Regions from separate parts of the Streptomyces sp. NPDC086080 genome, predicted to be linked through region 2. Evidence: riboswitches for the same ligand, from Rfam matches in the RefSeq annotation. Region 2 holds a riboswitch; the other holds the start of a gene.

Region 1 (6,686 bases), on a different contig from region 2:
AGACGTGCTTGCGCCGTCGTGAATGTGGGGGAGAGGCCGGCCAGCCGCTGTTCCAGGCGCGAGTTTTCCGCAGCGTCCATGTATCGAATGATACCCCTCGGGTGGGCCCAGGGGTTCGATTTGATACGTCCAGTGGTGGGTGAGCGGTGTGTCCGGCGTTGATCACGTACCGCGAACCCGCAGGTCAAGAGCACCTTCCGTGGGGACTTCCCAGGGATTTTTCAGGGACTTTCACGTCTGCCCCAGGGAGCTTCCAGGGACTTTCCGCCGCGTAAGCAAGGAAGGCCCTGACAGCGCTGAAAGAAGCGAACGCGCAGGTCAGGGCCCATCCCGTCAGCACTCGATGATGTTGACCGCCAAGCCCCCGCGCGCCGTCTCCTTGTACTTGACCGACATGTCCGCGCCGGTCTCCTTCATCGTCTTGATGACCTTGTCGAGCGACACCTTGTGCGAGCCGTCGCCGCGCATCGCCATCCGGGCCGCCGTGACCGCCTTCACCGCGGCCATGCCGTTGCGCTCGATGCACGGGATCTGGACGAGGCCGCCGACCGGGTCGCAGGTCAGGCCGAGGTTGTGCTCCATGCCGATCTCGGCGGCGTTCTCCACCTGTTCCGGGCTGCCGCCCAGTACCTCCGCGAGGGCACCCGCCGCCATCGAGCAGGCCGAGCCGACCTCGCCCTGGCAGCCGACCTCGGCGCCGGAGATGGAGGCGTTCTCCTTGAAGAGCATGCCGATCGCGCCGGCCGCCAGCAGGAAGCGGACCACGCCCTCCTCGTCGGCGCCGGGGACGAAGTTCATGTAGTAGTGCAGGACGGCCGGGATGATCCCCGCCGCGCCGTTCGTCGGTGCCGTGACGACCCGGCCGCCGGCCGCGTTCTCCTCGTTCACGGCCATCGCGTAGAGGGTGATCCACTCCATGGCCAGGGCCTGCGGGTCGCCCTCGGAGCGCAGCTTGCGCGCGGTGTTCGCGGCGCGGCGGCGCACCTTCAGGCCGCCCGGAAGGATGCCCTCGCGGGTCATGCCCCGGTTCACGCAGGCCCGCATCACCCGCCAGATCTCCAGCAGGCCCTCGCGGATCTCCTCCTCGGTCCGCCAGGCGCGCTCGTTCTCCAGCATCAGGGCGGAGATGGACAGGCCGGTCTCCTCGGTGAGGCGCAGCAACTCGTCGCCCGTGCGGAAGGGGTACTTCAGGACCGTGTCGTCGAGCTTGATGCGGTCCGCGCCCACCGCCTCCTCGTCGACGACGAATCCGCCGCCCACCGAGTAGTACGTCTTCGACAGCAGCTCCGCGCCGGAGGCGTCGAACGCCCACAGCGTCATGCCGTTGGCGTGGTACGGCAGCGCCTTGCGGCGGTGCAGCACCATGTCGTCGTCGTAGGAGAACGCGATCTCGTGGTCACCGAGCAGCCGGAGCCGGCCGCCGTCCTTGATCTTCTCCACCCGTTCGTCGGCCGACTCCACGTCGATCGTGCGCGGCGCGTCGCCCTCCAGGCCCAGCAGCACCGCCTTGGGCGTGCCGTGGCCGTGGCCGGTGGCGCCCAGGGAGCCGTACAGCTCCGCCCGCACCGCGGCGACGGAGTCCAGCAGGTCCTCGTTGCGCAGCCGCAGGGCGAACATCCGGGCGGCCCGCATCGGGCCCACCGTGTGCGAGCTGGAGGGGCCGATGCCGATCGAGAACAGATCGAAGACCGAGATGGCCACGGGAGGACTCCTAAGGGTGTGGCGGACGACGCTGTCCACCGGGGAGGGGCGGTTCGCGGAAGAAACAACGTTTCTGCGGGGTGCATGGTGCGGGGCACCGCGCCCACCGACCAGTGTGCGCGATGCCCCGTGGGTCCGTACGGATGAAGGCGTACGGAATGACTACAGACCGGGGTACAGCGGGTGCTTCGCGGCGAGTGCCGTCACCCGGGCCCGGAGCGCCGCCACGTCGAAGGACGGCTTCAGCGTCTCGGCGATCACGTCCGCGACCTCGGTGAAGTCCTCGGCCGTGAAGCCGCGGGTGGCCAGCGCCGGCGTGCCGATGCGCAGCCCCGAGGTGACCATCGGCGGGCGGGGGTCGTTCGGGATCGCGTTGCGGTTGACGGTGATGCCGACCTCGTGCAGCCGGTCCTCGGCCTGCTGGCCGTCCAGCTCCGAGTTCCGCAGGTCCACCAGGACCAGGTGCACGTCCGTGCCGCCGGACAGCACGTCCACGCCCACGGCCCGGACGTCGTCCTTCACCAGACGCTCGGCCAGGATGCGGGCGCCCTGAAGGGTACGGCGCTGGCGCTCCTTGAACTCCTCGGTGGCGCACACCTTGAAGGCGACCGCCTTCGCGGCGATCACATGCTCTAGCGGACCACCCTGCTGACCGGGGAAGACCGCGGAGTTGATCTTCTTGGCCAGCTCGGCCGTGGAGAGGATCACCCCGCCGCGCGGACCGCCGAGGGTCTTGTGCGTGGTGGTCGTCACCACATGGGCGTGCGGGACCGGGTTCGGGTGCAGGCCCGCGGCCACCAGGCCGGCGAAGTGCGCCATGTCGACCATGAGGTAGGCGCCGACCTCGTCCGCGATCCGGCGGAACGCGGCGAAGTCCAACTGGCGCGGGTACGCCGACCAGCCGGCCACGATCAGCTTCGGCTTGTTCTCCTTGGCCAGCCGCTCGACCTCGGCCATGTCGACCTGGCCGTCGTCGCCGACGTGGTAGGCGACCACGTGGTAGAGCTTGCCGGAGAAGTTGATCTTCATGCCGTGGGTCAGGTGCCCGCCGTGCGCGAGGTTCAGGCCCATGATCGTGTCACCGGGCTTGAGCAGCGCGAACATCGCGGCCGCGTTGGCCTGCGCACCCGAGTGCGGCTGCACATTGGCGTGCTCGGCGCCGAAGAGTTCCTTGACCCGGTCGATCGCGATCTGCTCGATCACGTCGACGTGCTCGCAGCCGCCGTAGTAGCGGCGGCCGGGGTAGCCCTCGGCGTACTTGTTGGTGAGGACCGAGCCCTGGGCCTCCATGACCGCGACCGGGGCGAAGTTCTCCGAGGCGATCATCTCGAGGGTGGACTGCTGGCGGTGCAGCTCGGCGTCGACCGCGGCGGCCACCGCCGGGTCGAACGCGTGCAGGGACGTGTTCAGAAGCGACATGCGGAAACGACTCCTCAGCCCGCGGTGTGGGCTTCGTACTCGGCGGCGGTCAGCAGGTCGGCCGGCTCGTCGGTGACGCGCACCTTGAACAGCCAGCCACCCTCGAAGGGGGCCGAGTTCACCAGCGACGGGTCGTTCACGACGTCCTCGTTGACCTCGGTGACCTCACCGCTCACGGGGGAGTACAGGTCGCTGACCGACTTGGTCGACTCCAGTTCGCCGCAGGTCTCGCCCGCGGTCACGCTGTCACCGACCTCGGGGAGCTGGACGAAGACCACGTCGCCGAGCGCGTTGGCCGCGTGCTCCGTGATACCGACCGTCGACACGCCGTCCTCGGCGGCCGTCAGCCACTCGTGCTCCTTGCTGTAACGCAGCTGCTGGGGGTTGCTCATGGTCTTGATTCTCCTGTACGGGGGACGGTGGATGACCGGGTGCCGACCGGGGGCCGGCCGGATGGACGACTGAGGGGACCGTGTGCGGCGCGGCTGAGGCGAGCGGGCACGACCCGCTCACGTCACGCGCGGAGACGGAAACCGTCTACGACGGTGTCACTTCCGCCGCTTGTAGAACGGCAGCGCCACGACCTCGTACGGCTCGTGGCTGCCGCGGATGTCCACGCCGACGCCCTCGGTGCCGGGCGCCGCGTGCGCGGCGTCGACGTACGCCATCGCGATCGGCTTGCCCAGCGTGGGGGAGGGGGCACCGGACGTGACCTCGCCGATCACCTCGCCGCCGGCCACGACCGCGTACCCGGCGCGCGGGACCCGGCGGCCCTCGGCGACCAGGCCGACCAGGACGCGCGGCGGCTCGGCGGCGGCGCGCTCGGCGGCCTCGGCCAGTGCGGCGCGGCCCACGAAGTCGCCCTCCTTCTCGAACTTCACCACCCGGCCGAAACCGGCGTCGAAGGGCGTCAGCGAGGTGCTCAGCTCGTTCCCGTACAGGGGCATGCCCGCCTCAAGGCGCAGCGTGTCCCGGCAGGACAGCCCGCACGGGACCAGGCCCACGCCCTCGCCGGCCTCGGTCAGCGCCTGCCACAGCCCGACCGCGTGCTCGGGCCGCACGAACAGCTCGAAGCCGTCCTCGCCGGTGTAACCGGTGCGGGCGATCAGCGCGGGGACGCCGGCGACCGTCCCGGGCAGACCGGCGTAGTACTTCAGGTTGTCCAGGTCCGCGTCGGTGAGCGAGGCGAGGATCTTCTGGGACTCGGGGCCCTGCACGGCGAGCAGTGCGTACGCGTCACGGTCGTCCCGCACCTCGGCGTCGAAACCGGCCGAGCGCTCGACGAGGGCGTCGAGCACGGTCTGGGCGTTGGAGGCGTTGGCGACCACCATGTACTCCGACTCACCGAGCCGGTAGACGATCAGGTCGTCCAGGATGCCGCCGTCCTCGCGGCAGATCATGGTGTAGCGGGCGCGGCCGGGCTTGACGCCGCCGATGTTGCCGACGAGGGCGTGGTCGAGGAGCGCGGCGGACTCCGGGCCGGTGACCGCGATCTCGCCCATGTGCGAGAGGTCGAAGAGGCCGGCCTTGGTGCGCACGGCGTTGTGCTCGTCGCGCTCGGAGCCGTAGCGCAGGGGCATGTCCCAGCCGGCGAAGTCGGTCATCGTCGCGCCGAGCGAGCGATGCAGGGCATCGAGCGCGGTCCGGCGAGGTTCGGTACTGCTCATCGGTCGGTCTCCCAAAGGCGATGAGGGAAGGCGAGGGCGGTTCCTCCCCATCTGTCATCGGAACCTGAGAGGTTCGCCATGACCGCCCGCTCAGGGGAAGATCACGGTTTGCACCTTGGGTGGAGCCACTGGAGCACGGCTGCAGCGGCCCGCTTTTCAGATGTGCCTCGCCCGCGCGGTACGGGGCCTGAGAGATTCAAGGGAGGGACTTGCTCCTTCGGCGCCCCGGCGACACACAGTGCCGGGGACTCTCCCGCGCGGATTCAAACGGCCGGTATGCAGTTGGCGCGCACATCATTGCACGCATCGTGGGGGCGCGGCAGGGGGACCCTTTCCCTAGGGTGCACAGGGTGTGCGGGCACGGTCACAGGGAGCTGTGACAGGCCTGTATCAGGAAAGGCACGGAAACGAGAGACCTTGGCATTACCTTCTCTTTACACGCAGCGGGGACGCGGCCGCACAGCCGGTCCCAGGGGAGGACCATCACGGTGAACAGGACCACGGCGTGTGCCACCACCACAGGCGTCGCACTGCCCCCGCAGCCGGCCGGCCGGGTCCGCGGGGCCCGCGGCGCGCTGCCGGCCCCCGTCGTCCGCGATCTGCGCGAGCGGGGCGGCCGCAGCCCGCGCGTACTGCTCTTCGGGCCCCGCGACCTGGTCGTGGTCACCGGACTGCCCGGCAGCGGAAAGTCCACGCTGATGCGCCGCGCGGTCCGCGGGGCCCGCGTCGACTCCCAGGACACCCGCGACCGCTGGGACCGCCGCGTGCCCCGCTTCCTGCCCTACGCGATCTACCGGCCCCTGGTCCGCCTGGCCCACTACGCCGGCCTGCGCCGTGCGCTGCGGGCCGGTGGGGCGGTCGTCGTCCACGACTGCGGGACCCAGGCCTGGGTGCGGCGCTGGCTCGCCCGGGAGGCCCGCCGCCGGGGGGCGAGCCTGCATCTGCTGCTGCTCGACGTCACCCCGCAGCAGGCCCTGGCCGGGCAGCGTGAGCGCGGCCGGGGCGTCTCCCGGTACGCGTTCGGTCGCCATCGCGCCGCGAGCGACCGGCTGTTGCGCGCGGTGGAGCGCGGCCGGCTGCCCTCGGGCTGCGGTTCGGCGGTGCTGATCGACCGGGACGCCGCGAACGCGCTGCGCAGGATCGGCTTCGCGGGCTGACCGGATAGCCTTGCCGCCACAGCAGTGGTTCCAGGCAGGCGGTAGGCGAACGATGGACTTCCCGGCGGACTTCCCGGATCGGACACACCCCCATCCGCACGGTGGATGGCCCGGCAACGAGCTGGAGGAGGTGCTCTCCGCCTCCTTCGGCGTCCCCTCGGCGGGGGCCCGGATCATCGAGGTGCTGGCCCGCAGTTTCCTCTGGATCCCGCTGCCGAACGGCGGGGGCCCGCACAGCGGCCCGCTGGACCTGCCCACCATGGAGCTCGACGGCCAGGCCTACGTCCCCGTCTTCAGCTCCGAGGAACAGTTCCGGCAGGTCGTCGGCTCCCACATGTCGTACACGATCGCGCCCGCCGTGGAGTTCGCCCGCGGTCTGCCGCCGCAGGCCGGGATCGCGGTGAACCCCGGGGGCGTGGTCTCGGCCCCGCTGCCGCCGGCCGCCGTGGCCGAGCTGTGCCGGTCCGGACGTGGCCCGCTGGACGGCCCGGCGAGCGGCGGCCGGGTCCGGCTGTTCGAGCCCGACTGGCAGGACGACCCGCTGGACTTCCTGGGTGCCGCCTCGGAGGAGTTCGACGCCATCGGCGTGGTGACCACCGCCCGCCGCTGCCTCGCCGCGATCGAGACGGAGGCCCCGGTCCTCTTCGTCGGCGTGGAACTCTCCCACGGGGAGGCGGACGCCCGCACCCTCCCCCTGGACGCCCTCGGCCGGGCCCTGGGCCGCACGCCGGCCCCCTGGCCG
Region 2 (22,091 bases):
GATCAGCACTTTAGGCGGTGGTTCCCGGCGTGGACAACTCCCGTTCGGGCCCGCTGCCGGCCACCGGCTTCCCGGAGCCCTTCGCCGGAGCCGAGGACTGGGCGATGAAGGCACCCGTGAGCACGACCGCGCCGCCCACGATCTGCGGCGCCGACAGATGCTCGCCGAGCAGGACCCACGCGAGGACCGTGGCGATGACCGCCTCCAGACAAGCCACCACACCGGCGACCTGCGGCGAGAGCCGGCGCACCGACACCACGCCGGTGATGTACGCGGCGACCGTCGCGATCAGAACGATCCAGCCCAGCAGGACGAGGGCGGCGACCGGAGTACCGTCCATCTCCGCCTGTCCGGTGAGCACCGACCAGTCCATGGACCAGGGACGGGCGACAACGGTCAGGACGGCGGCGCCGACCAGCAGCCCGTAGGCGATCACGCCGAGCGGGTCGGGGGCCTCCGCACCGTCGCTGCCCTGGTCGGACAGGACGAAGTAGCCGACCTGACAGCAGGCTGCGCCGAGCGCCAGCAGCAGTCCGAGGACGTCGAAGCCGAGGCCCGACCACACCTCCACGACACAGGCGAGCCCGCCCACGGCCAGGAACACGCCGACCGCGGCGGCGCGGGTCACCGGCCGCCGCTGCACGAACCGCACCCAGCCGAGCACGAGCGCGGGCGCCAGATACTCGACCAGCAGGGCGACACCGACGGGGATGCGGGAGATCGCGGCGAAGTAGCAGGCCTGGACGCCGGCCACGGCGAACAGGCCGAACCCGGCGAGCAGTCCCGGCCTGCGGCGGATCAGCCCCCGGTGCCGCACCGCCAGCGGCAGCATGACGAGTGCCGCGCCCGCCACCCGCAGCCATACGACGTGGAGCGGGTCGAGGCCCGCTTCGATCAGCGGCTTGGCCGCCACACCGGATCCCCCGAAGGCCACGGCGGACAGCAGCGCGAGCCCGAGCCCGACGCCCCTTCCCTGGTGGTTCCGAGTACTGACAGAGGTAGGCACCGGCACATGATGGCAGGCGCGGACAGGAGCGTCATCCCCTATGACACCTGTCTCACCGACTGGACGGCGTCTCGAGCCGGATGAACAACTCATGGTGGTCGATTCCGGCACGCCGGAGCACTTCGACGGCGCGCGCCTGCGGGTCCGCGACGATCGCCGCGAGCAGGTCCGTACCGCACGCCACGCCCGCGCCGGCCCGGAGGGCGCGTTCGCGGGCGTACTCCATACAGCTCGCCGCCAGAGGCGAGAAGCCCGCGGTCGCCGTCACCACCAGGACGCCTCCGGAGTCCTCCACCGAGCCCTGCCAGCGCAGGCCGTAGCCGATGCTCCGCTGGACGAGATAGCCGAGCAGCCGCGCGATCCGGGTGCCCTCGCCGACGGCGGCCCTCACCTCGGCGTCGGATTCCAGCAGCGAGTGCAGGAGATGGGCGGTGTCGATCTGGCGGTCGCCGTCCCGGACCGCCCTGCGACGGGCACCGTCGACCACCGATGCCAGCTCGGCGCTGAGCCCGGCATCACCGTCCGCGCGGTGAATGCCCTGCGTCCGCTGCTCGCGGCCCTGCTGCCGGGGGATACGGGGTTGCACCTGCCCACCTCATCAGTCCCGCGCCCCTCGGACATCCCCGGCGGGAAGCATCTTCGCGTCCCACGGGAAGGGGACACCCCCGGCCGGAATCTCCTCCTTGCGAACGAGATCAGGGCGTTTCACGCCGAAGGGCGCGCGCCCTCTTGCGCACGCCCTCCGGCCGGTCCCGACCGCCGTGTCAGTCCTCGTCGGCGAGGATCAGATACAGCTTCTTCCGGGTCTCGTTGATGACGGCGAGCGCCTTCTCACGCTGCTCCTGGCTACCGGTCTTCCAGACCTGGCCGAAGGCTTCCATCAGTCCGAAGCCGGCCTGCCGGATCTCGCCCAGGGCCTCCCAGTCGACCCCGCGGGATGCCTCCTCCCACGGAGCCTCCGGGCCTTCCCCGGCCGCCGTGCGGCCGGCCTCGGTGAGGGAGAACAGCTTCTTGCCGCCCTCCGACGCGCTGACGATCAGGCCCTCGTCCTCCAGCAGCTGAAGGGTGGGGTACACCGATCCGGGGCTGGGCTTCCACGCCCCGCCGCTGCGCTCGGCGATCTCCTGGATCATCTCGTAGCCGTGCATGGGACGGTCCTTCAGCAGAGCCAGGATCGAGGCTCGGACGTCACCGCGCCGCGCCCTCCCCCTCGGCCCGCCGCGCCCTCGTCCGCCCCAGGGGCCGCCGTGTCCGAATCCGGGGCCGAAGGGACCGCCGGGACCACTCTGGCCCCCCGGCCCGAAGGGACCGAAGGCGGCACGCAGCCGCTCGAAGTCGCCCCGGGCGCCGCGCGGCCCACCGTGACGGTGCCCGTGCTCGTGCTCGTATCCATGGGTGCGCATCGCAACCACTCCATTCCATCGTTGATCTGTCGCGATGCTTCAACGATATATCGGAAGCCTCTCTCTGCCAACCCCTGCCGCACCGGCCGCCGCTCCCCACGACCGGGCCGGCACCCGGGAATTGGCCTTGGCCCGCGCCACCACGCAGCCCGTACGGTCGGGACATGCGCATGCGAATCGTCGACGCCTTCACCGACCGGCCCTTCACCGGCAACCCCGCCGGGGTACTGCTCCTCGACGCCTTCCCGGACGACGACCGGCTGCAGAACATCGCCCTGGAGGTCAACCACGCCGAGACCGCCTTCGCCCACCCACTCCCCGGTGGCGGCGACGCCGACTGGGCACTGCGCTGGTTCACCCCCGCGACCGAGGTCGCGATGTGCGGCCATGCGACCCTGGCCACCGCGCATGTCCTGCACACCACCGGCGCGCACAGGGGCCCGGTACGGTTCGCCACCCGCAGCGGCGTGCTGATCGCCACCCCCGGCGAGGACGGCGTCGTCACCCTGGACTTCCCCACCGCACCGCTCACCGCGGCAGCCGTCCCCGAGGGCGTCGCCGAAGCGCTCGGCGCCCGGCCGCTCACGGCCTTCGACACCGGCCCGGACATCGGGGACCTGCTGGTCGAGGTCGACGACGAGCGGACCGTGCACGCCCTGCGGCCCGATCTCAGGGCACTGGCCGCGTTCTCCGAGCGCGGCGTCATCGTCACCGCGCGCGCCGAGCACCCCGCCCGCGGCTACGACTTCGTCTCCCGCTGCTTCTTCCCGAACGTCGGCATCGACGAGGACCCGGTCACCGGCAGTGCGCACACCGCGCTGGCCCCCTACTGGTCCGAGCGTCTCGGCCGCTCCGTACTCACCGGCCTCCAGGCCTCGCCCCGCTCCGGCCGGGTCCGCACCGAGGTCCGCGGCGGGCGCACCCTGCTGGGCGGACGGGCCGTGACCGTCATCGAGGGTGACCTGCTGGTCTGACCCGGGCACGGCAGAGAGGGCGTACGGTCAGCCGTACGCCCCCCTTTTTTCCGTCTCACGCCGTCGGCAGCCAGTCCACCTTGCCGGCCAGCAGCGCGTATCCCACGAACGCCCCGATGTCGAGCAGCGTGTGCGCGGCCACCAGCGGTCCGACACGGCCCCAGCGCCGGTAGAGGTGGACGAACACGATGCCCATGACCACGTTCCCGATGAAGCCGCCGATGCCCTGGTAGAGGTGGTAGGAGCCGCGCAGCAGGGAACTGCCCGCCATCGCGGCGCCCGGGGACCAGCCCAGCTGGTTGAGACGGCGCAGCAGATAGCCGAGGACGATGACCTCTTCGACGATCGAGTTCTGCAGCGCCGAGAGGATCAGCACGGGGTACTTCCACCACACCTCGGGAAGCGCCTCCGGCACCACCGTGAGGTTGAAGCCGAGCCCGCGGACAGCCAGGTAGAACGCGATGCCGCTGCTTCCGATGACCGCCGCGACCGCCGCTCCGCGGCCGAGGTCGAACCAGGGACGGGTGCGGTCGAAGCCGAGGACACGCAGCCCGACACCCTCGCGGAGCAGGAAGTGGGCGACCAGCGCGACGGGGACGAGCGCCGTGGTGATCCCGAAGAGCTGCCAGGCCAGGTCCAGCCAGGGGCGGCCCGGCGCTGCCGAGGCGTTCAGGGTGGCCGCCTGGTCCTTCAGCCCACCCGGCCTGGTGACCGAGCCGACAAAGCTGATCAGCGCCGACACCGCGCTCGCGCCGAGGGACAGCGCGAGCACCAGCAGTGTCTCGTTGCGGAGCGTCGTCCGCGACAGCCTCCGCTCAGGAAGGGAATCGTCCCCCGGGCCCGCCTCCGCCTGCACACCTGCCTCCACATCACCGATCGGTCCGATCAGTATGAGGGCAGCGGCTGTGGACCAGGCCGGGGGGATGCCGCGCGGGTCAGCCCAGGGGCGCCGGTTCCGGCAGTCCCACCGGCCAGGTGTGCACGGGCTCTCCCTGTTGCGTCAGCTCACGGTAGCGGCGGGTGGTGGCGGCCAGGGCTGCGTCGCGCCCCAGGCCCGAGTCGACGGCCCGGTGGAAGGTGGCGGCCTGCCAGCTCGCTCCGTTCACCCGGCGGCGGCACCGCTCCTCGATCACACCGAGGTACAGGTCGCGGTCGGCGGGCTCGATCCCCCACGCGTCCAGTCCGGCCTCGGCGAGCGGCAGCAGTTCGTCCCGGACCAGGGTGACCGCGTCCACCTCGCCCAGACCGCCGAGACGACCGCGCCGGGGCCAGGTGAGACGGGCGTCGATGCCGTACCTGCAAGCGGCGTCGAAGTTGGCGGCGGCGGCCTCGAAGGGCAGCCGGGTCCACACCGGGCGGCTGTCCTCGGCGAGGGCGCGGACGACTCCGTAGTAGAAGGCGGCGTTGGCGAGGACATCGGTGACGGTGGGCCCGGCGGGCAGCACACGGTTCTCCACGCGCAGGTGGGGAACGCCGTCGGCGATGCCGTAGACGGGGCGGTTCCAGCGGTAGACGGTGCCGTTGTGCAGGACGAGTTCGGCGAGTGAGGGGATGCCGCCCCGGTCCAGCACCTCGAGCGGGTCCTCGTCGTCGCACAGGGGCAGCAGGGCCGGGTAGTAGCGCAGATTCTCCTCGAAGAGGTCGAATGCCGACGTGACCCAGCGCTCCCCGAACCAGGTGCGCGGCCGCACTCCCTGCGCCTGCAGCTCGGGTGGGCGGGTGTCGGTGGACTGCTGGAACAGCGGAGGCCGGGACTCGCGCCACAGTTCGCGGCCGAACAGGAACGGCGAGTTGGCGCCGACGGCGATCTGCGCGGCGGCGACGGCCTGCGCCGCGTTCCACACCCCGGCGAAGCGCTCCGGGGTGACCTGGAGATGCAGTTGCACCGAGGTGCAGGCGGCTTCGGGAGCGATGGACTTCGAGGTGCAGCTCAGGCGTTCCACCCCGTCGATGTCGAGGGTGAAGTCCTCACCGCGCGCGGCCACGATCTGGTCGTTGAGCAATGCGTAACGGTCGACGTCGGAAAGGTTCGAGGAGACCAGGTCGTCCCGGTCCAGCGTCGGCAGGATGCCGATCATCACGATCCCCGCGTCCACCTCACCGGCTTTCCGGTCGGCATAGGCGAGCGAGGTGCGCAGTTCCTCGTCGAGGCGGTCGAATACCCGCCCGCTCAATCGATGAGGAGCAATGTTCACTTCCAGATTGAACATGGCGAGTTCTGTCTGGAAGTCCCGGCTGGCGATCCGTTCGAGGACTTGCGCATTCAACATTCTCGGCATGCCGTCGGCGCCCGTGAGATTCAATTCGATCTCCAGCCCCATGAGGTTCCTGGGGCGGTCGAACCGCTTCTCCGCCAGCAGTCGCTCCAGCCCCGTCAGGCAACTGCGGAGCTTCTCGCGGTACCGCTGGCGGTCGGACAGGTCGAAGCGGCCTGCCATCACCTTCTCCCCCATCGAAGTGTCCCTCCTCGGATGGGCGGACCGATCTCGGCCGCCGGGGTCCCGGTCCACAAGGGAGGATGCCCCGCGGATGCGATCGATAACGTCCCGGACGGGCCCTTCGGCCGCTAGTCTGGTCGATAGTGACCAGTGGCACATTCACGGGGCATGGCGCGGAAGCGTGTGGCACGCCGGTTGCGAACTCGTGAAAAACGCCGACGACAATTGGCCGACCGCTTCGCGGGCATTGTCCGAGGTCATCGAGGTGCACCCGGTCCGGAATCGGGATTATTCCCGCTTTTCAACGGCCAGGAATGCTCTTGCCGACCGGACCGGAAACGGCTAGACGAAACATAGCCTGAACACGTGTCGTATAAACTTCGCCCACAAGGCAGAAGGTTGGCGCCCACGGTCGAGCGATCCAGCCGGGAGGTGGCGTGCCGCAGTGCTCGCCCCCACCTCTCGCGCCCAGACCCCTGGCCCCTGCCTCTCTGACCTTCGCGAGCTGACAGCGCCGTCCGCCCCGCCACGCCCCGCCCTCGCGCCACTGTGCCTTCGAATGAGAGGCGACCCACCATGCCGCTGCATGTCCCCCCGGCTCCCGCGTCCGCACTGCGTTCCGTCCTGACCGCGCTCTCCTCACCGACCGCGGTCCGTGAGGCGCGAACTCCCTCGCTGCTCGGCGTCCAGGGACCCGCCTCACCCGAACTCCCCCTTCCCGTGCACGTGCTGGACCGGGTCACCGCCGACGGCGGCACCGCGACCCGACTGGCCGGCTGGCGTTTCCTGATCCGCACCGGCGACCGTGCCGTGGCCGCCGCGGACACCGTGCTCACCGCCGACGGCTGGACCTTCTCCCGCTTCTTCGAGGGCCCGTACATCGCGTCCACCGAGCTGGCACTGCGCCAGGCCGAGGCCATGGCACAGCCGTACCAGCCACGGCTGCTGTCGGTGCCCGGCCTCTACATGCTGGCGCTCTGGCTGCACGGTGATCCCACCGCGGACGGTGCCACCGCCCACCCGGCCGCCACCGATCTGCTCGTCCCGCTCGCCCCGGCTCCGCCCGGTATCGCCGCCCACCGCGCGCACCGGGTCACCGACCTGCTCCCGGTGCTGACGCATCGGGCCACCCCGACCCGTCTGCTCGGCTCACCGGCCTGACAGACCCTCGCGGACCCCGCCGCCCGGCACCCCGGGCGGCGGGGTCCGCGCATGCGGACTAGCCCCATTCGGCCACGGCGAACCACCCGAATTGACAGTGCAGTTGAGATGAACCGTCCGCGCGGGTGACGCGTCCTCAACCTATGAGGAACGGTGCCGCGAAATCCCTGCGGATCGTCGTCCGTGGGGCAACACTGGTTTCCGACCGACTTATCACAACGGGGGACGGTCATGAACGAGGCTTCACGCCGCGGAACTGCATCGACAGCCGACTCAACGGTCACCACCGAGCGAGAGATCCCATCCATGTGCCAGCACCAGCCACCGTGCCGCTCAGCCGACTCCGCCGACCGGGAATCCGCCCGTCTCGTGGCGCACCACCCGGAGCAGGGCTGGAGCCTGCTGTGCAACGGTGTCGTGCTCTTCGAGGACACCGGTGAACTCCTGCCCGACGGCAGGGTCATCGCCCCGCAGCGCCCCCGGGGCGCCAGCCTGACCACCGCCTGAGCACGACCGGGCGGAACGGGCCGCCGGGGCAAAACAGGGGCCGGACCGCAGGATCCTCCGCGAACCGGCCCCGACGCGCGTCCGGCGCGCGTCACTCACCGTAGTCCGCCCCACGTGAAGGCGTGACCGCGCCCGGTCTGCACGGGCCACCTCGCGGTCCGTACGGCGCTCCGCCTCACCCGCGAAAGCGGACCGCGGTCCCTGCCCAGCGGCACCCGCGGCCTGCCCGCGCCTTATCGTGACCGGCATGCAGTCCTACACGATCGGCCAGGCAGCGAGGCTGCTCGGAGTGAGCCCGGACACCGCCCGCCGCTGGGCGGACGCGGGGCGGGTCGCCACCCACCGCGACGACGGCGGACGGCGGCTCATCGACGGCCGGGATCTCGCCGCGTTCTCCGTCGAACTCGCCAAGACGGGCAGCACCGACGAGGACACCCCGTACACCTCCGCCCGCAACGCCTTTCCCGGCATCGTCACGGCGATCAAGCTCGGCGATGTCGCCGCCCAGGTCGAGATCCAGGCCGGTCCGCACCGTCTCGTCTCCCTGCTCACCCGCGAGGCCGTCGAGGAACTCGGCCTGGAGGTCGGCGTGGAGGCCATCGCACGGGTCAAATCGACAAACGTCCATATCGACCTCACCTGAGAAGGCCTGGTGGGTGCGCGGTACGAGAAGGAACACACCCCCCGGGGCAAGCGTCCCCGGTATGGCCGCCGCGGACGGCGAAGGGCCCGCTCCGGCGCCGGAGCGGGCCCTTCGCTCAGGGATCAGTCCTCGTACGCGTCCAGCGGCGGGCAGGAGCAGACCAGGTTCCGGTCGCCGTAGGCCTGGTCGACACGGCGCACCGGAGGCCAGTACTTGTCGGCGGCGCTCACACCGGCCGGGAAGACGGCCTCCTCGCGGTCGTACGGGTGGTCCCACTCCCCGCCGAGGGCGGCGGCGGTGTGCGGAGCGTTGCGGAGCGGGTTGTCGTCCGCGGGCCACTCGCCGGAGCCGACCTTCTCGATCTCCGCGCGGATCGCGATCATCGTCTCGCAGAACCGGTCGAGTTCGGCCAGGTCCTCGGACTCGGTCGGCTCGATCATCAGCGTGCCGGCCACCGGGAAGGACATCGTCGGCGCGTGGAAGCCGTAGTCGATCAGCCGCTTCGCCACGTCGTCCACGCTGACGCCGGTCGCCTTGGTCAGCGGGCGCAGATCGATGATGCACTCGTGCGCGACCAGGCCGCCGGGGCCGGTGTAGAGCACCGGGTAGTGCGGCTCGAGGCGCTTGGCGATGTAGTTGGCGCTGAGCACGGCCACCTGAGTGGCCCGCTTGAGGCCCTCACCGCCCATGAGCCGGACGTACGCCCAGGAGATGGGCAGGATGCCCGCCGAACCCCACGGCGCCGCCGAGATGGGCCCGACGCCGGTCTCCGGACCGGCCTCCGGCTGGAGCGGGTGGTTCGGCAGGTAGGGCGCCAGGTGCGCCCGCACGCCGACCGGGCCGACCCCGGGACCGCCGCCGCCGTGCGGGATGCAGAAGGTCTTGTGCAGGTTCAGGTGCGAGACGTCACCGCCGAAGTGGCCGGGCTTGGCGAGCCCCACCAGGGCGTTGAGGTTGGCGCCGTCGACGTAGACCTGGCCGCCGGCCTCGTGCACCTCGGCGCAGATGTCGGCGACATGCTCCTCGAACACACCGTGCGTCGAGGGATACGTGATCATCAGCACCGCCAGCTGGTCGCGGTACTGCCCGATCTTGGCCCGCAGGTCGTCGACGTCCACCTCGCCGTCGTCGGAGGTCTTGACTACGACGACCTTCATGCCGGCCATCACCGCGCTCGCGGCGTTGGTGCCGTGCGCGGAGGACGGGATCAGGCAGACGGTGCGCTGCTCGTCGCCGTTGGCCCGGTGGTAGCCGCGGACGGCGAGCAGCCCGGCCAGCTCGCCCTGAGAACCGGCGTTGGGCTGGAGCGACACCTTGTCGTAGCCGGTGACCTCGGCGAGACGTTCCTCCAGCTCACGGATGAGCGTCAGGTAGCCCTGCGCCTGCTCGGCCGGCACGAAGGGGTGCAGCTGCCCGAACTCGGGCCAGGTGACCGGCTCCATCTCCGTGGTGGCGTTGAGCTTCATGGTGCAGGAGCCCAGCGGGATCATGCCCCGGTCCAGCGCGTAGTCGCGGTCGGCCAGGCGGCGCAGGTAGCGCAGCATCGCGGTTTCGGAACGGTGCTGCTGGAAGACGGGGTGCGTCAGGTACTCGTCGTTGCGCAGCAGGGCGTCCGGCAGCGTGTCCCGCGCGGCCGCGTCCAGGGCTTCGACGTCACCCTCGACACCGAAGGCGCTCCACACCGCGGCGAGCTGCGCCCTGGTGGTGGTCTCGTCGCAGGCGATCGAGACATGGTCGGCGTCGACGAGACGCAGGTTGACGCCGTGGTCACGGGCGGCGGCGACGACCTGGTCGGCGCGCCCGGCGACGCGGACGGTCAGCGTGTCGAAGTAGGAGCCGTGCACGATCTCGGCTCCCCCGGCGCGCAGCCCCTCCGCGAGGACGGTGGCGTACCGGTGCGTGCGCCGGGCGATGACCCGCAGGCCCTCGGGGCCGTGGTAGACGGCGTACATGCCAGCCATGACGGCGAGCAGCACCTGGGCGGTGCAGATGTTGCTGGTGGCCTTCTCGCGGCGGATGTGCTGCTCACGGGTCTGCAGGGCGAGGCGGTAGGCCTTGTGACCGTCCGCGTCGACGGAGACGCCGACGAGCCGCCCGGGCAGGCTGCGCGCCATCTTCTCCTGCACGGCCATGTAGCCCGCGTGCGGCCCGCCGAAGCCCATGGGTACGCCGAAGCGCTGGGTGGTGCCGACCGCGATGTCCGCGCCCAGCTCACCCGGGGACTTGAGCAGGGTGAGGGCGAGCAGGTCGGCGGCGACGGTGACGAGCGCGCCGAGCCCGTGCGCCTGGTCGATGAGCGGCTTGATGTCCCGTACGGCACCGGAGGCGCCCGGGTACTGGATCAGTACGCCGTTGATCTCGCGCTCGGCGAGCCCGGCGGGGATGCCGTCGCTCAGATCGGCGACGACGACCTCGACTCCGGTCGGCTCGGCGCGCGTCTCGATCACCGCGATGGTCTGCGGCAGCGCGTCCGCGTCGACCAGGAACAGGCCCTTCTTGTTCCTGCCCATGCGCCGCGACAGCGCCATCGCCTCGGCGGCGGCGGTGCCCTCGTCCAGCAGGGAGGCACCGGAGGTCGGCAGGCCGGTGAGCTCGGCGACGACGGTCTGGAAGTTCAGCAGCGCCTCGAGCCGGCCCTGGGAGATCTCCGGCTGGTACGGCGTGTAGGCCGTGTACCAGGCGGGGTTCTCCATCACGTTGCGCAGGATGACGGGCGGGGTGAAGGTGCCGTAGTAGCCGAGCCCGATCATGGAACCGAGCACCTCGTTGCGGTCGGCCAGCGAACGCAGCTCGGCCAGTACGTCGGCCTCGCTCCGCGCATCGGGCAGATCCAGCGCTTCGGCGTTCTTGATCACGTCCGGCACGGCGGCGGCCGTCAGCTCGTCGAGCGAGCCGTAACCGACCTGGGCGAGCATCTTGGCCCGCGCCTCGTGGTCGGGGCCGATGTGGCGCTGCTCGAAGGGGATTCCCCGTTCGAGCTCGGAGAGCGGGGTGCGAGGGGCGGTCATTGAGGAGGCCTCCTGGTCCGACGACCTTCGAGGGGCACCACGGTGCAGGTGCCCGGACGGCCTCCCCCTCTGTCATCTCAACCTGAGAGCTTCACCGGAGCGCCCGGGGGCGGTCCGGCTTTCACCGTCGGTGAGAGCGGAAGCCGTCGACACCCGCCCTGCTTTCCAGAGTGACCTCGTCCGTGCGGTACGTGTGCCTGAGAGATTCCGGGGAGGATTTGCTCCTTCGGCGCCTCCGGTGCTGCCTGGAGGACTCTCCCGCACGGGATCAGCGGCCGATTGCCAGCGTACCAGCGAGCACAGCACCGGTCTTCGAGTGGCCGCACCGCCGATTGTGCCGTTTTGTGGTGTTGACGAATGAGTTTGCGACCTGTGGAGGGCCCGTGCAGACCGACATCGATCCGCGCCACCTGATCGGCCGCAAGGCGTTCGACCGCAACGGAACCCGGATCGGCACCATCGACGAGGTCTACCTCGACGACGCCACCGGCGTACCGGAGTGGGCGGCGATACGCACCGGCCTGTTCAGCAGGGACGCCTTCGTCCCCCTGGAGCCCAGCGAACTGATCGACGGCGCCCTCCACGTACCGTTCGAACGAACTCTGATCAAGGACGCACCCGACTTCGGCGTGGGCCGCCATCTGTCCCCCGAGCAGGAGCTCCAGCTCTACCACCACTACGGTCTGGACATCGCCGCGCCTCCTCCCCTGAAGGACCGCGACTTCGGCAGGCTCGCGAGCCCGGACAAGCCGGTCTGACCCCGGCGCCCGCTCACCGGCTCTCCGCCCCCGTCCCTCCGTCGGCCTTCGCTCCCTCGTCCTCCCCCGGTCCTCGTGACACCAGCGGCAGCGGATCCACCGGTTCCAGGGCCGGGTCGTCGATACGGAAGGTCTTCACCCGGCCCGGCGCCGAGCCGGGTGTCTCGAAACGCACGGTGACCCGGCCCAGTCCGCTGCCCTGCACCCAGCCGTGACCGTGCGTGGCGTGCCGTACGTCGTGTCCCGCGGGCCAGCGCCGCTCGGGAGGCGTACGGTCCCGCGCCGGGAACGAGGCCTCGGGTTCCTCGGAGGCGGACGCCTCCTCGTCCATGCCCGCCGCCTGCGCGAACAGGTCCTCCTGCGTGTAGTCGGCCAGTCCGCTGACCCCCACCCCGAGCAGCCGCACGCCACCCGTGGTGTCCACCGAGTCCAGCAACCGTGCCGCGGCTTCCCGCACCACCGCGGGATCGTCCGTGGGTCCGCGCAGGGTCTCGGACCGGGTGAGGGTGGAGAAGTCGTACCGCCGCACCTTGAGCACGATGGTCCGCCCGGACAGTCCCGCCCCCCGCAGTCTGCGCACACACCGCTCGGCGAGCCGCCGCACCTCCGTGGCGACCCGCACCCGGTCGTGGATGTCCACGTCGTAGGTGTCCTCCACCGACACCGACTTCGTCTCCCGCTCGGCCACCACGGGCCGCTCGTCCCGCGCCAGCGCCATCGCGAACAGCGCGTGCCCATGGGCCCTGCCCAGCAGCCGTACGAGTTCGTCCTCTCCCGCCTCGGCGAGTTCCCCGACCGTGTGGATACCCGCCCGGCGCAGATGATCACCGGTCGCGGGGCCCACACCGGGCAGGGTCCGGACGGACAGCGGTCCCAGCAACGCCCGCTCCGTGCCCGGCTCGATCACCACCAGTCCGTCCGGCTTCGCCTGCTCCGACGCGATCTTCGCCAGCATCTTGGAGGCGGCCAGCCCCACCGATCCGGTGAGCGCCGTGACCGCCCGGATGTCCGCGCGGAGCTTCGTCCCGGCCAGGCGGGCCGACCGGTCGTCCCAGGCGGCACCACCGGCCTCCAGGTCGACGAAGGCCTCGTCCAGACTCAGCGGTTCCACCAGCGGTGACAGGGACCGCAGCAACCCCATCACCTGCTCGCTGATGGACCGGTAGAAGGCGAACCTCGGCACCAGGTACGCGGCGTTCGGCGCGAGTCTCCGGGCCTGCGCCATGGGCATCGCGGAATGGACCCCGAAGACCCGGGCCTCGTACGAGGCCGTGGCGACCACACCGCGCGGTCCGAGCCCGCCCACGATCACGGCCTTCCCGCGCAGGCTCGGCTTGGACGCCTGCTCCACCGAGGCGAAGAAGGCATCCATGTCGAGATGCAGGATGGTGGGCGCGGACCTCACACTCCGATGCTGCCCTACGCCACTGACAACGCCCTCCCCGGAGGGCTCCGGAAGGGCCCCGGCAGCTTCGGACGGTCTCAGACGGCCTTGTTCCGGCGCCGGGCCAGCTCGTCCATCGGATTGTGACCGACCAGGGTCTCCCCCGTGTCGACGCGCTCCCCGTGCAACTGCGACAGCGCGCTCTCGACGTCCCGCCACACCACGCCCACGGCGATACCGAAGACGCCCTGGCCGCCCTGGAGCAGGGCGTGCACCTCGTCGGACGTGGTGCACTCGTACACCGTGGCGCCGTCGCTCATCAGCGTCATGCGCTCCAGGTCGCCGAAGCCACGCTCCCGCAGATGCTGTACGGCGGTGCGGATGTTCTGCAGGGACACCCCGGTGTCCAGGAACCGCTTGACGATCTTCAGAACGACGACATCGCGGAAGCTGTACAGCCGCTGTGTCCCGGATCCATGGGCAGGTCGCACACTCGGCTCGACCAGTCCCGTGCGGGCCCAGTAGTCGAGCTGCCGGTAGGTGATGCCGGCTGCGGCGCAGGCCGTGGGCCCCCGGTAACCGATCTCCTCGGACGCCATGGCCGCCGCCCCTCCGCCGCCCGGCACAGCCGCCGGCCGCTGCGGCGCGCGCTCGACCGCCCCGCCGTGCACGGGATACCCCCCGCCCGGGCGGAGCCGGGAGCTCTGAGGAGGATACGGCCCGCCCGCCGCGAACCCGTGTCCGGGGGCACCCCCAGCCGTACCGTCGCCGCTGCTTCTCACGCCGACCTCCGTCCTTGACCTGCCTCCCCGACGGTAGGCAGTCACCAAGGGTGCGTCAACGATCGCCACACTCGGCACGCCGAGTGATAATCACCCTAAGAGTGGTTTCCCGTGCCCCGTCGCGGGGTAAGGCTAGCCGAATGCCTGCCGCGCGGGCCCTGAGTCCGGCCGACGCCGCGGCACTCGCGGCCTCACTGGTTGCTGGTTCCGAAGTCCTCAGGCGAGATCTGGTCGAGGAACTCGCGGAACTTCTCCACCTCGTCCTCCTGCTCGTCCGGAATGGCGATCCCGGCGTCGTCGAGCACCGTGTCACTGCCGAAGATCGGCGTGCCCGTGCGCAGTGCCAGCGCTATGGCGTCGGAAGGGCGGGCACTCACCTCGACCCCGCTGGCGAAGACCAGCTCCGCGTAGAAGACACCCTCGCGCAGGTCGGTGATGCGCACTTCCGTGAGCTCCTGTCCGACGGCTTCCAGCACGTCCTTGAACAGGTCGTGGGTCAGCGGCCGTGCCGGCGCCATGCCCTGCTGGGCGAAGGCGATGGCCGTCGCCTCCCCCGGTCCGATCCAGATAGGGAGGTAGCGGTCGCCGCCCACTTCACGCAACAGCACGATCGGTTGGTTGGAGGGCATCTCGACCCGGACACCTACGACATCGAGCTCGTTCACACAGCAACCCTAGGCCGTGCCCGGGACGTTTGGGTAGTCGGGCAGCGATCAGGTGGCCGATCCGGCTCCGTGGACCCCGCGCTCAGGGCAGCCGCACCCCTAGTGCCGACTGCACCAGCGCCGCGTGCAGCCTCACCGCGAGACCGGCCAGTTCCTTGGTACGGGCCTCGGCATGCGCCCTGGTCTGCGGGTTCCGGTGGCGTCGCAGCGGGGCGACCACCTGGTCCACCAGACCGGCCTCCCGGTCGGCGGCGGCCTTCATCGCCCTGAGATGCCGTGGCTCGATCCCGAACCGCCCCAGCTCGGAGATGAGCCCGGCGACGGTCACCGCCTCGGCGTCGTACACCCCGTCCTCCACCTGGGCCAGCAGACCGTACGACTCCCACTCGGCGAGTTCCGGTTCGCCGACACCGGCGGCGGCGAGCAGCTGGCAGCGGCCGATCCGGGCCGGCACGGGCCCGTCGGCGACGGTCTCACGAGCGGCCTCGCCGTCCCCCGGCCGGCTCAGCGCCGGCAACGGGACGGCCTCGCCGCGCTCCATGGCCGCCAGATGCTCCCGGATCACCTTGAGCGGCAGATAGTGGTCCCGCTGCATCCTCAGGACATGGCCGAGGCGCTCGACGTCCCCGGCACTGAACTTGCGGTACCCGGAGGGGGTCCGCTGCGGCTCGATCAGCCCTTCCGACTCCAGAAAGCGGATCTTGGAGATGGTGACCTCGGGGAACTCCTCACGCAGCACGCTCAGCACCGCGCCGATGCTCATCAGTCCGGTGTCCGCGGCGGCGGTGCCGTCGCCGGCACCACCGCTCGGTGTCTGAAGCATGGACCTTCCCTGTGGTCCCCCGGCCGGAGCCGGGGCCGTCAGTAGCCCCGCTGGCTCGCGTAGAAGACCAGCCGGTACTTGCCGATCTGCACCTCGTCACCGTTGGACACGGCAACCTGGTCGATCCGCTCCCGGTTGACGTAGGTGCCGTTCAGGCTGCCGACGTCGGCGACCGTGAACGAGCCGTCCGGACTGCGGCGGAACTCGACATGCCGGCGGGAGACCGTCACGTCGTCCAGGAAGATGTCGCTCTGCGGGTGACGCCCCGCCGTCGTCAGATCGCCGTCCAGCAGGAAACGGCTGCCCGAGTTGGGGCCACGGCGCACGACCAGGAGCGCGGACCCCACGGGCAGGGCGTCGACGGCCGCCTGCGCCTCGGGAGAGAGCGTCGGCATCTGCGTCTGGCCGGTGGCCTCGGCGTCGTACGCCTCGAGACCGGAGATCGAGATCGTGGACGTCGTCTCCGAGGGGCGCTCCGGCGCCACTCCGGGCTTCAGCGGCGCGCCACAGTTGGAGCAGAAGCGGCTGTTCTCCGCGTTGCGGTTACCGCACCTCGTACATACCAGGGCCGACATGGACGGATCCTCCTGCCGCGGCTGCCCACCTGGGGCTGGGGACGCGTACGGGTCGGAGTACCCACCACCCGTACCTGAGGTCGACGGTTGCCCGAAACCTATGCCGCCCGACTGTGCGGGGTCAACGGACGGCGCGCCCTGACCCACTTGGTCCCGGAACAGCGGACGCTGACCTTCCGCGTCAGGCTGTGCGCGATGGCGAGCGGTCGCGTTGTCGCCGTCCCCTCGCCGCGCGCTCTTGCCGAACAACTTCCCAAACAACTTCACGGGCGATTCCCCTTGACCGAAACAGACCCGCCCGTGGGGCAGGACGAACCCTGACTGAACACATTGGCCGACCCGGACATCTTCACAACGTCCGCCTCCGCCAGACAGTTTCCACCACGCACCACCCATTCGGTGCGCCGACCCCCCGCAACCTCATGCCCTCGCCGGACGGCCCCCATGCACCCCCGGTTCACCGGGAGGACGACCGAGCGTAGTCAGGCCGCTTCGCCGCCCGCAAGGCATCCACGACGATCTTGGTGGACCGCTCCACGGTAACGGTGGCCTGTTCCTTCTCGAGAGTCTGCACCACGCCTCCGGGGATGTTGAGCGCCGGCTCGAGGTCCTGCGGCTTGCCGATGACCTTGAAACGATAGGGCGCGGTGATCTTGTTCCCGTCCACGTCGACGCCGTCCCCGGACTCCGTGAGATAGGTGCCCGCGACCACCCGTACACCGTTCACCTGGATCGCCTCGGCACCGGCCGCCCGCAGCTCCTGGATGGCGTCGAGCAGCATGTTCGCCTCGACCGTCCCCTTCGTGTCCTCGATGGTCATCGTGATGCCGGGCCCCTGCGCGGCCACGGTGCCCGCCAGGACACCGAGTTGACGTTCCTTCTCGATCGTCTGCTTCCGGGCCTCTTCGGCCTGGTCGGAGCTGTTCTCCAGCTCGTCGCGCTGCTTCTCCAGATCTTGCTTCTCGTCTTCAAGACGCTCTGTGCGGTCATCGAGTTCATCGAGGATGCGCACCAGATCCTCCTGCCGTGCCCCGCGCAGCGCGCTGTCGGCCTCGCTGTTGGAGGCCACCTGGACGGCCAGGCCGAAGCCGAGACCGAACAGCAGCAGGGCGACGATGAGTTGGGCCCGGGTCAGCCGCGGTGGCCACAACCCCTTCACCAGCCGCTGCCGCCCGGTCAGCGCGGGCCCGGCAGGTTCCCGCGGGCTGTCCTGCTCCACGGCCGGGGGAACGCTCGCGGGTACCTCCGCGGGCAGTTCCCTGCGCAGCCCGGAGGTGGGCCGGACCACGGGAGCGGTACCGGGCGGGGGCACCGCCGGACGCGTGGACCCGTCGTACTCGTACTCGCGCTCATTCATCGGCCTCACGCCCGGAACACGTGCCGGCGGATCGCCGCGGCGTTGGAGAAGATGCGGATGCCGAGGACGACCACGACTCCGGTGGACAGCTGGGCCCCGACGCCGAGCTTGTCACCGAGGAACACGATCAGGGCGGCCACGACGACGTTCGACAGGAAGGAGACCACGAAGACCTTGTCGTCGAAGATCCCGTCGAGCATGGCCCGGAGCCCTCCGAACACGGCGTCGAGCGCCGCGACGACGGCGATCGGCAGATAAGGCTCGACGACCGCCGGAACCTCGGGCCGGACCAACAGTCCGGCCACGACTCCCACGACGAGGCCCAGTACGGCGATCACGATGTGCCCTTCTCGGTTATCGGCTGTGCGGTACGTACGATCACGCTCGGTGCGGCGGGCAGCCGGATGTCGTCCTCTGTGGAGATGGCCGTCCGGATGCCGTAGTTCTCCTGCAGGGCATGCAGATACAGCCCGTCCGCGCCGTTCTGGAACCCGTCACTCATCCGCCCGCCGTCCCCCACCGCCAGCACCGTGTACGGCGGCACCAGCGGCCTGTTGTCGACCAGTATCGCGTCCCCGGCGGCTCTGATCGCCGACAGGGCGGTCAGTCGCTGTCCATTGATGGAAACGGCCTCGGCGCCGGCTTCCCACAGGCCGTTGACCACACGCTGCATGTCGCGGTCGCGGACCCGCCCGGTGTCGGAGAAGCCGGAGGCCGACCGCGCGTCACCGTCGCCGCCCCCGCCGGCGTCCTCGGCGTCGTCCACCACCAGCCGCACACCGGGCCCGTGGACCGCGGTGGCGCCGGACAGGATACCCACCAGGGTGGACCGGTCGCCTTCGCCGCTGTCCCGGAGCGCTTCGCGCTGCCGTGCGCTCACATCCGCGCGCAGCTCGTCGACGGCGTCCTCGAGCCTGTCCGCGGCCTCGGTCTCGCGATTGATCCGGTCGATCAGCTCCTCGCGCTCCTTGGCGACGACGGGAGCCTCGACCCGGGCCTGCGCGGCACCGACGGTCACGATCAGCGCGGCCAGCACCAGCCCCCCGGCGAGACCGAGCCTCGCTCTGAGGGTCTTGGGCATGCCACCGTCCCCGTTGGACTTCTTCCGCGCGGCGGCCTCGGCGTATCCGTCGTCGAGGCTGTGATCCATGACGTTGGTGAGCAACGACATGGAGGCGTCCGGGCGCGCGGGCCGCGCGGGTGTGCTCCGAACGGGGGGTTGCTGCGGCATGCCGCACATCGTCGCACGCCGCGGACACTACCTCCGAAACGGCCCTACCGGCGTGCCGGACAGGACCCGCTGGGAACTGTCCGGCACGCACGCGTACCGCCCGGTCTGCCGTCCGCAGCCGCGGACCTACCTTCCCGCGCTGTCCACGACCGCCGACCACTCGTCGAGGAGGGCCTGCGCGGAGGCGTCGTCGGGGCCCTCGGCCCACAGATGGGTGACCGCCTCGGCCGGGTCGGGCAGCACCATCACCCAGCGGCCGTCGGCCTCCACCACACGCACGCCGTCGGTGGTGTCCACGGAGCGGTCTCCGGCCGCCTCGACGACGCGCCGCATCACCAGCCCCTTGACCGCCCACGGGGTCGCCAGATCGCGCTTCAGCACATGCGCCCGCGGGATGCGCGCGTCGATCTGGCTGAGCGTGAGCTGGGTGCGGGCCACCAGCCCGATGAGCCGTACGAAGGCCGCTGTGCCGTCGTAGACACTGCTGAACTCCGGAACGATGAAGCCGCCCTTGCCGTCACCGCCGAAGATCGTTCCCTCCTCGCCGCCCACGCGCGTGAGGTCGTCGGGCGAGGTGGTCGTCCACTCGACCTGCGTGCCGTGATACGCCGCAACCTGCTCGGCGATCCTGGTGGTGGTCACCGGCAGGGCGACACGGCCGCTGCGCCGCTCGGAGGCGATGAGGTCGAGCATCACGAGCAGCGCCCGGTCGTCCTCGACGATCCGTCCCTTCTCGTCGACCAGGGACAGCCGCTCGCCGACGGGGTCGAACCGGACACCGAAGGCGGCTCCGGAGGACGCCACGATCTCTCCGAGCCGGACCAGACCCGAGCGCCGCATGTCGGCCGTCTCGGTCGGCCTGGACTCGTCGAGCCCGGGATTGATGGTCAGGGAGTCGACACCCAGCTTGCCCAGCAGGCTCGGCAGGACGAGGCCGGCACTGCCGTTGGACGCGTCGACGACCACCTTGAGCCCGGATTCCGCGATCCCGGTGATGTCGACGTTGCGCAACAGCGACCCGGTGTACGAGTCGAAGACGCTCGCCGGGAAATGGAGATCACCGATCTCGCCGGGGAAGGCGCGCCGGTACTCCTGCCGTGCGAAGACACGGTCCAGCTTCCGCTGGCTGCCCTGCGACAGATCGGCGCCCTGTCCGTCGAAGAACATGATGTCGACGGAGTCCGGCACTCCGGGCGTGGTCCGGATCATGATGCCGCCCGCACTGCCCCGCGCGGTCTGCTGCCGCGCCACGGGCAGCGGTACGTTCTCCAGGTCCCGTACATCGATGGCGCTGGCCTGCAGAGCGGAGATGACCGCCCGCTTCAGCGCACGGGCGCCTCGGGAGTGGTCGCGGGCCGTGGTGACGGTCGAGCCCTTCTTGAGCGTCGTCGCGTACGCGCCGGCCAGCCGCACCGCCAGTTCCGGAGTGATCTCGACGTTCAGGATCCCCGAGACTCCCCGGGCCCCGAAGAGATGGGCCTGGCCCCTGGACTCCCAGATGACCGAGGTGTTGACGAACGCGCCGGCCTCGATGGTCTTGAACGGATAGACCCGCACATTGCCCTGGACGATCGATTCCTCACCGATCAGGCACTCGTCACCGATGACGGCGCCGTCCTCGATGCGCGCGGCCCGCATGATGTCGGTGTTCTTGCCGACGACACATCCCCGCAGGTTGCTGTGGGGCCCGACGTACACGTTGTCGTGCACGACGGCCTTGTGCAGGAAGGCACCGCTCTTCACCACGACGTTGGAACCGACGACAGTGTGTTCACGGATCTCCGCGCCGGACTCGACCTTGGCGTAGTCGCCGATGTAGAGCGGCCCGCGCAGGACTGCGTCGGGGTGCACCTCGGCGCCCTCGGCCACCCACACGCCCGGGGAGATCTCGAAGCCGTCGATGTCGACGTCGACCTTGCCCTCCAGGACATCGGCCTGCGCCTTCACATAGCTCTCGTGCGTGCCGACGTCTTCCCAGTAGCCCTCGGCGACATAGCCGTAGACAGGCTTGCCCTCCTTCATCAGCTGCGGGAAGACATCACCGGACCAGTCCACAGGAACGTCGGCCTCGACGTAGTCGAAGACCTCGGGCTCCATCACATAGATGCCGGTGTTCACCGTGTCGGAAAAGACCTGCCCCCAGGTCGGCTTCTCGAGGAAGCGCTCGACCTTTCCTTCCTCGTCCACGATGGTGATGCCGAATTCCAGTGGATTGGGGACCCGGGTCAGGCAGACCGTGACCAGGGCACCCTTTTCCTTGTGGAAATTGATCAGCTCGGTGAGGTCGAAGTCGGTGAGGGCATCGCCGGAGATGACGAGGAAGGCGTCGTCCTTCAGTGCCTCCTCGGCGTTCTTGACGCTCCCGGCGGTACCGAGGGGCTTCTCCTCATTGGCATAGGTGAGCTCCATTCCGAGCTCCTCGCCGTCACCGAAGTAGTTCTTGACCAGTGACGCAAGGAACTGGACAGTCACAACAGTTTCGTTGAGCCCATGCCTTTTGAGCAGCCGCAGAACATGCTCCATGATCGGGCGGTTGGCCACCGGCAGGAGCGGCTTGGGCATGCTTGAGGTCATGGGGCGAAGGCGGGTGCCTTCGCCTCCGGCCATCACGACGGCCTTCATGTCGGAAGCGTCCTCCTCGAAGAGACGACGGTCTGACCGACTTCACCCGCCAGGAGCGACCGGCACTTCTGCAGTGCGGGTCCTCGCGCCACGTTGCGCGTACGAATCAGCGAGTTCTATCGGCCACAGCGTCCGCACGAACCAGACGGCGGACTTGGACCACGTAAAGCACTCCTGCCCACCAATACAGGGTTGTACCCCATCCGGCGAACGCCCAGCCGAAAATAGCAGCGAGTGACGCGATCCAGCCACTTCCGTCACTGAGCAGGAGCAGCGGGAAGGCGTACATCAGGTTGAACGTGGCGGCCTTCCCCAGGAAGTTCACCTGAGGCGGCGGATAGCCGTGCCGTCTGAGGATCCCCACCATCACCAGGAGCACCAGCTCACGAGCCAGGAGTATGCCGGTCAGCCAGAGCGGCAGGATCTCACGCCAGGTGAGACCGACGAGGGTCGAGAGGATGTAGAGGCGGTCAGCGGCCGGGTCGAGGAGCCGGCCGAGACTGCTGACCTGGTTCCACCGCCGCGCGAGCTTGCCGTCCAGGTAGTCGGTGACGCCGCTGAAGGCCAGCACCAGCAGCGCCCACCCGTCGCTCTTCGGGCCCCCGAACTCCGGCCTGAGGATCAGCCACAGGAACAGGGGAACGCCAACGAGCCGTGCCATGCTGAGCATGTTCGGGATGGTGAGGACGCGGTCTGTCTGCACCCGCGTCTCCTGGACCTCCACCCGGGATCCTCCTGTGGGGAAATGTGTCGA

Evidence for each region. Region 2 has a riboswitch for glycine ahead of gcvP (aminomethyl-transferring glycine dehydrogenase). Riboswitches for the same ligand answer to the same signal wherever they lie in the genome.
Region 1: another riboswitch for glycine. It lies ahead of gcvT (glycine cleavage system aminomethyltransferase GcvT); the one in region 2 lies ahead of gcvP (aminomethyl-transferring glycine dehydrogenase).

Annotation. Positions count from the first base shown of each region.
Region 1 is NZ_JBITRU010000006.1:71,509-78,194, forward strand. Features, by position in the region: gene ACIF9R_RS09805 (hypothetical protein) at 1-80, opposite strand, end outside; gene ACIF9R_RS09810 (L-serine ammonia-lyase) at 334-1,701, opposite strand; gene glyA (serine hydroxymethyltransferase) at 1,864-3,120, opposite strand; gene gcvH (glycine cleavage system protein GcvH) at 3,135-3,512, opposite strand; gene gcvT (glycine cleavage system aminomethyltransferase GcvT) at 3,669-4,787, opposite strand; glycine riboswitch at 4,954-5,053, opposite strand; gene ACIF9R_RS09830 (AAA family ATPase) at 5,276-5,944, shown strand; gene ACIF9R_RS09835 (enhanced serine sensitivity protein SseB) at 5,997-6,686, shown strand, end outside.
Region 2 is NZ_JBITRU010000034.1:64,945-87,035, forward strand. Features, by position in the region: gene ACIF9R_RS31235 (EamA family transporter) at 11-1,012, opposite strand; gene ACIF9R_RS31240 (Clp protease N-terminal domain-containing protein) at 1,059-1,592, opposite strand; gene ACIF9R_RS31245 (PadR family transcriptional regulator) at 1,771-2,409, opposite strand; gene ACIF9R_RS31250 (PhzF family phenazine biosynthesis protein) at 2,574-3,383, shown strand; gene ACIF9R_RS31255 (CPBP family intramembrane glutamic endopeptidase) at 3,439-4,239, opposite strand; gene ACIF9R_RS31260 (glutamate-cysteine ligase family protein) at 4,319-5,836, opposite strand; gene ACIF9R_RS31265 (hypothetical protein) at 6,398-6,982, shown strand; gene ACIF9R_RS31270 (DUF5999 family protein) at 7,289-7,489, shown strand; gene ACIF9R_RS31275 (molybdopterin-binding protein) at 7,737-8,132, shown strand; gene gcvP (aminomethyl-transferring glycine dehydrogenase) at 8,255-11,140, opposite strand; glycine riboswitch at 11,316-11,411, opposite strand; gene ACIF9R_RS31285 (PRC-barrel domain-containing protein) at 11,524-11,898, shown strand; gene ACIF9R_RS31290 (DNA polymerase IV) at 11,912-13,303, opposite strand; gene ACIF9R_RS31295 (MerR family transcriptional regulator) at 13,381-14,064, opposite strand; gene ACIF9R_RS31300 (bifunctional nuclease family protein) at 14,256-14,729, opposite strand; gene ACIF9R_RS31305 (MerR family transcriptional regulator) at 14,812-15,552, opposite strand; gene ACIF9R_RS31310 (FHA domain-containing protein) at 15,591-16,523, opposite strand; gene ACIF9R_RS31315 (DUF881 domain-containing protein) at 16,585-17,484, opposite strand; gene ACIF9R_RS31320 (small basic family protein) at 17,490-17,822, opposite strand; gene ACIF9R_RS31325 (DUF881 domain-containing protein) at 17,819-18,715, opposite strand; gene ACIF9R_RS31330 (sugar phosphate nucleotidyltransferase) at 18,842-21,337, opposite strand; gene ACIF9R_RS31335 (CDP-alcohol phosphatidyltransferase family protein) at 21,444-22,061, opposite strand.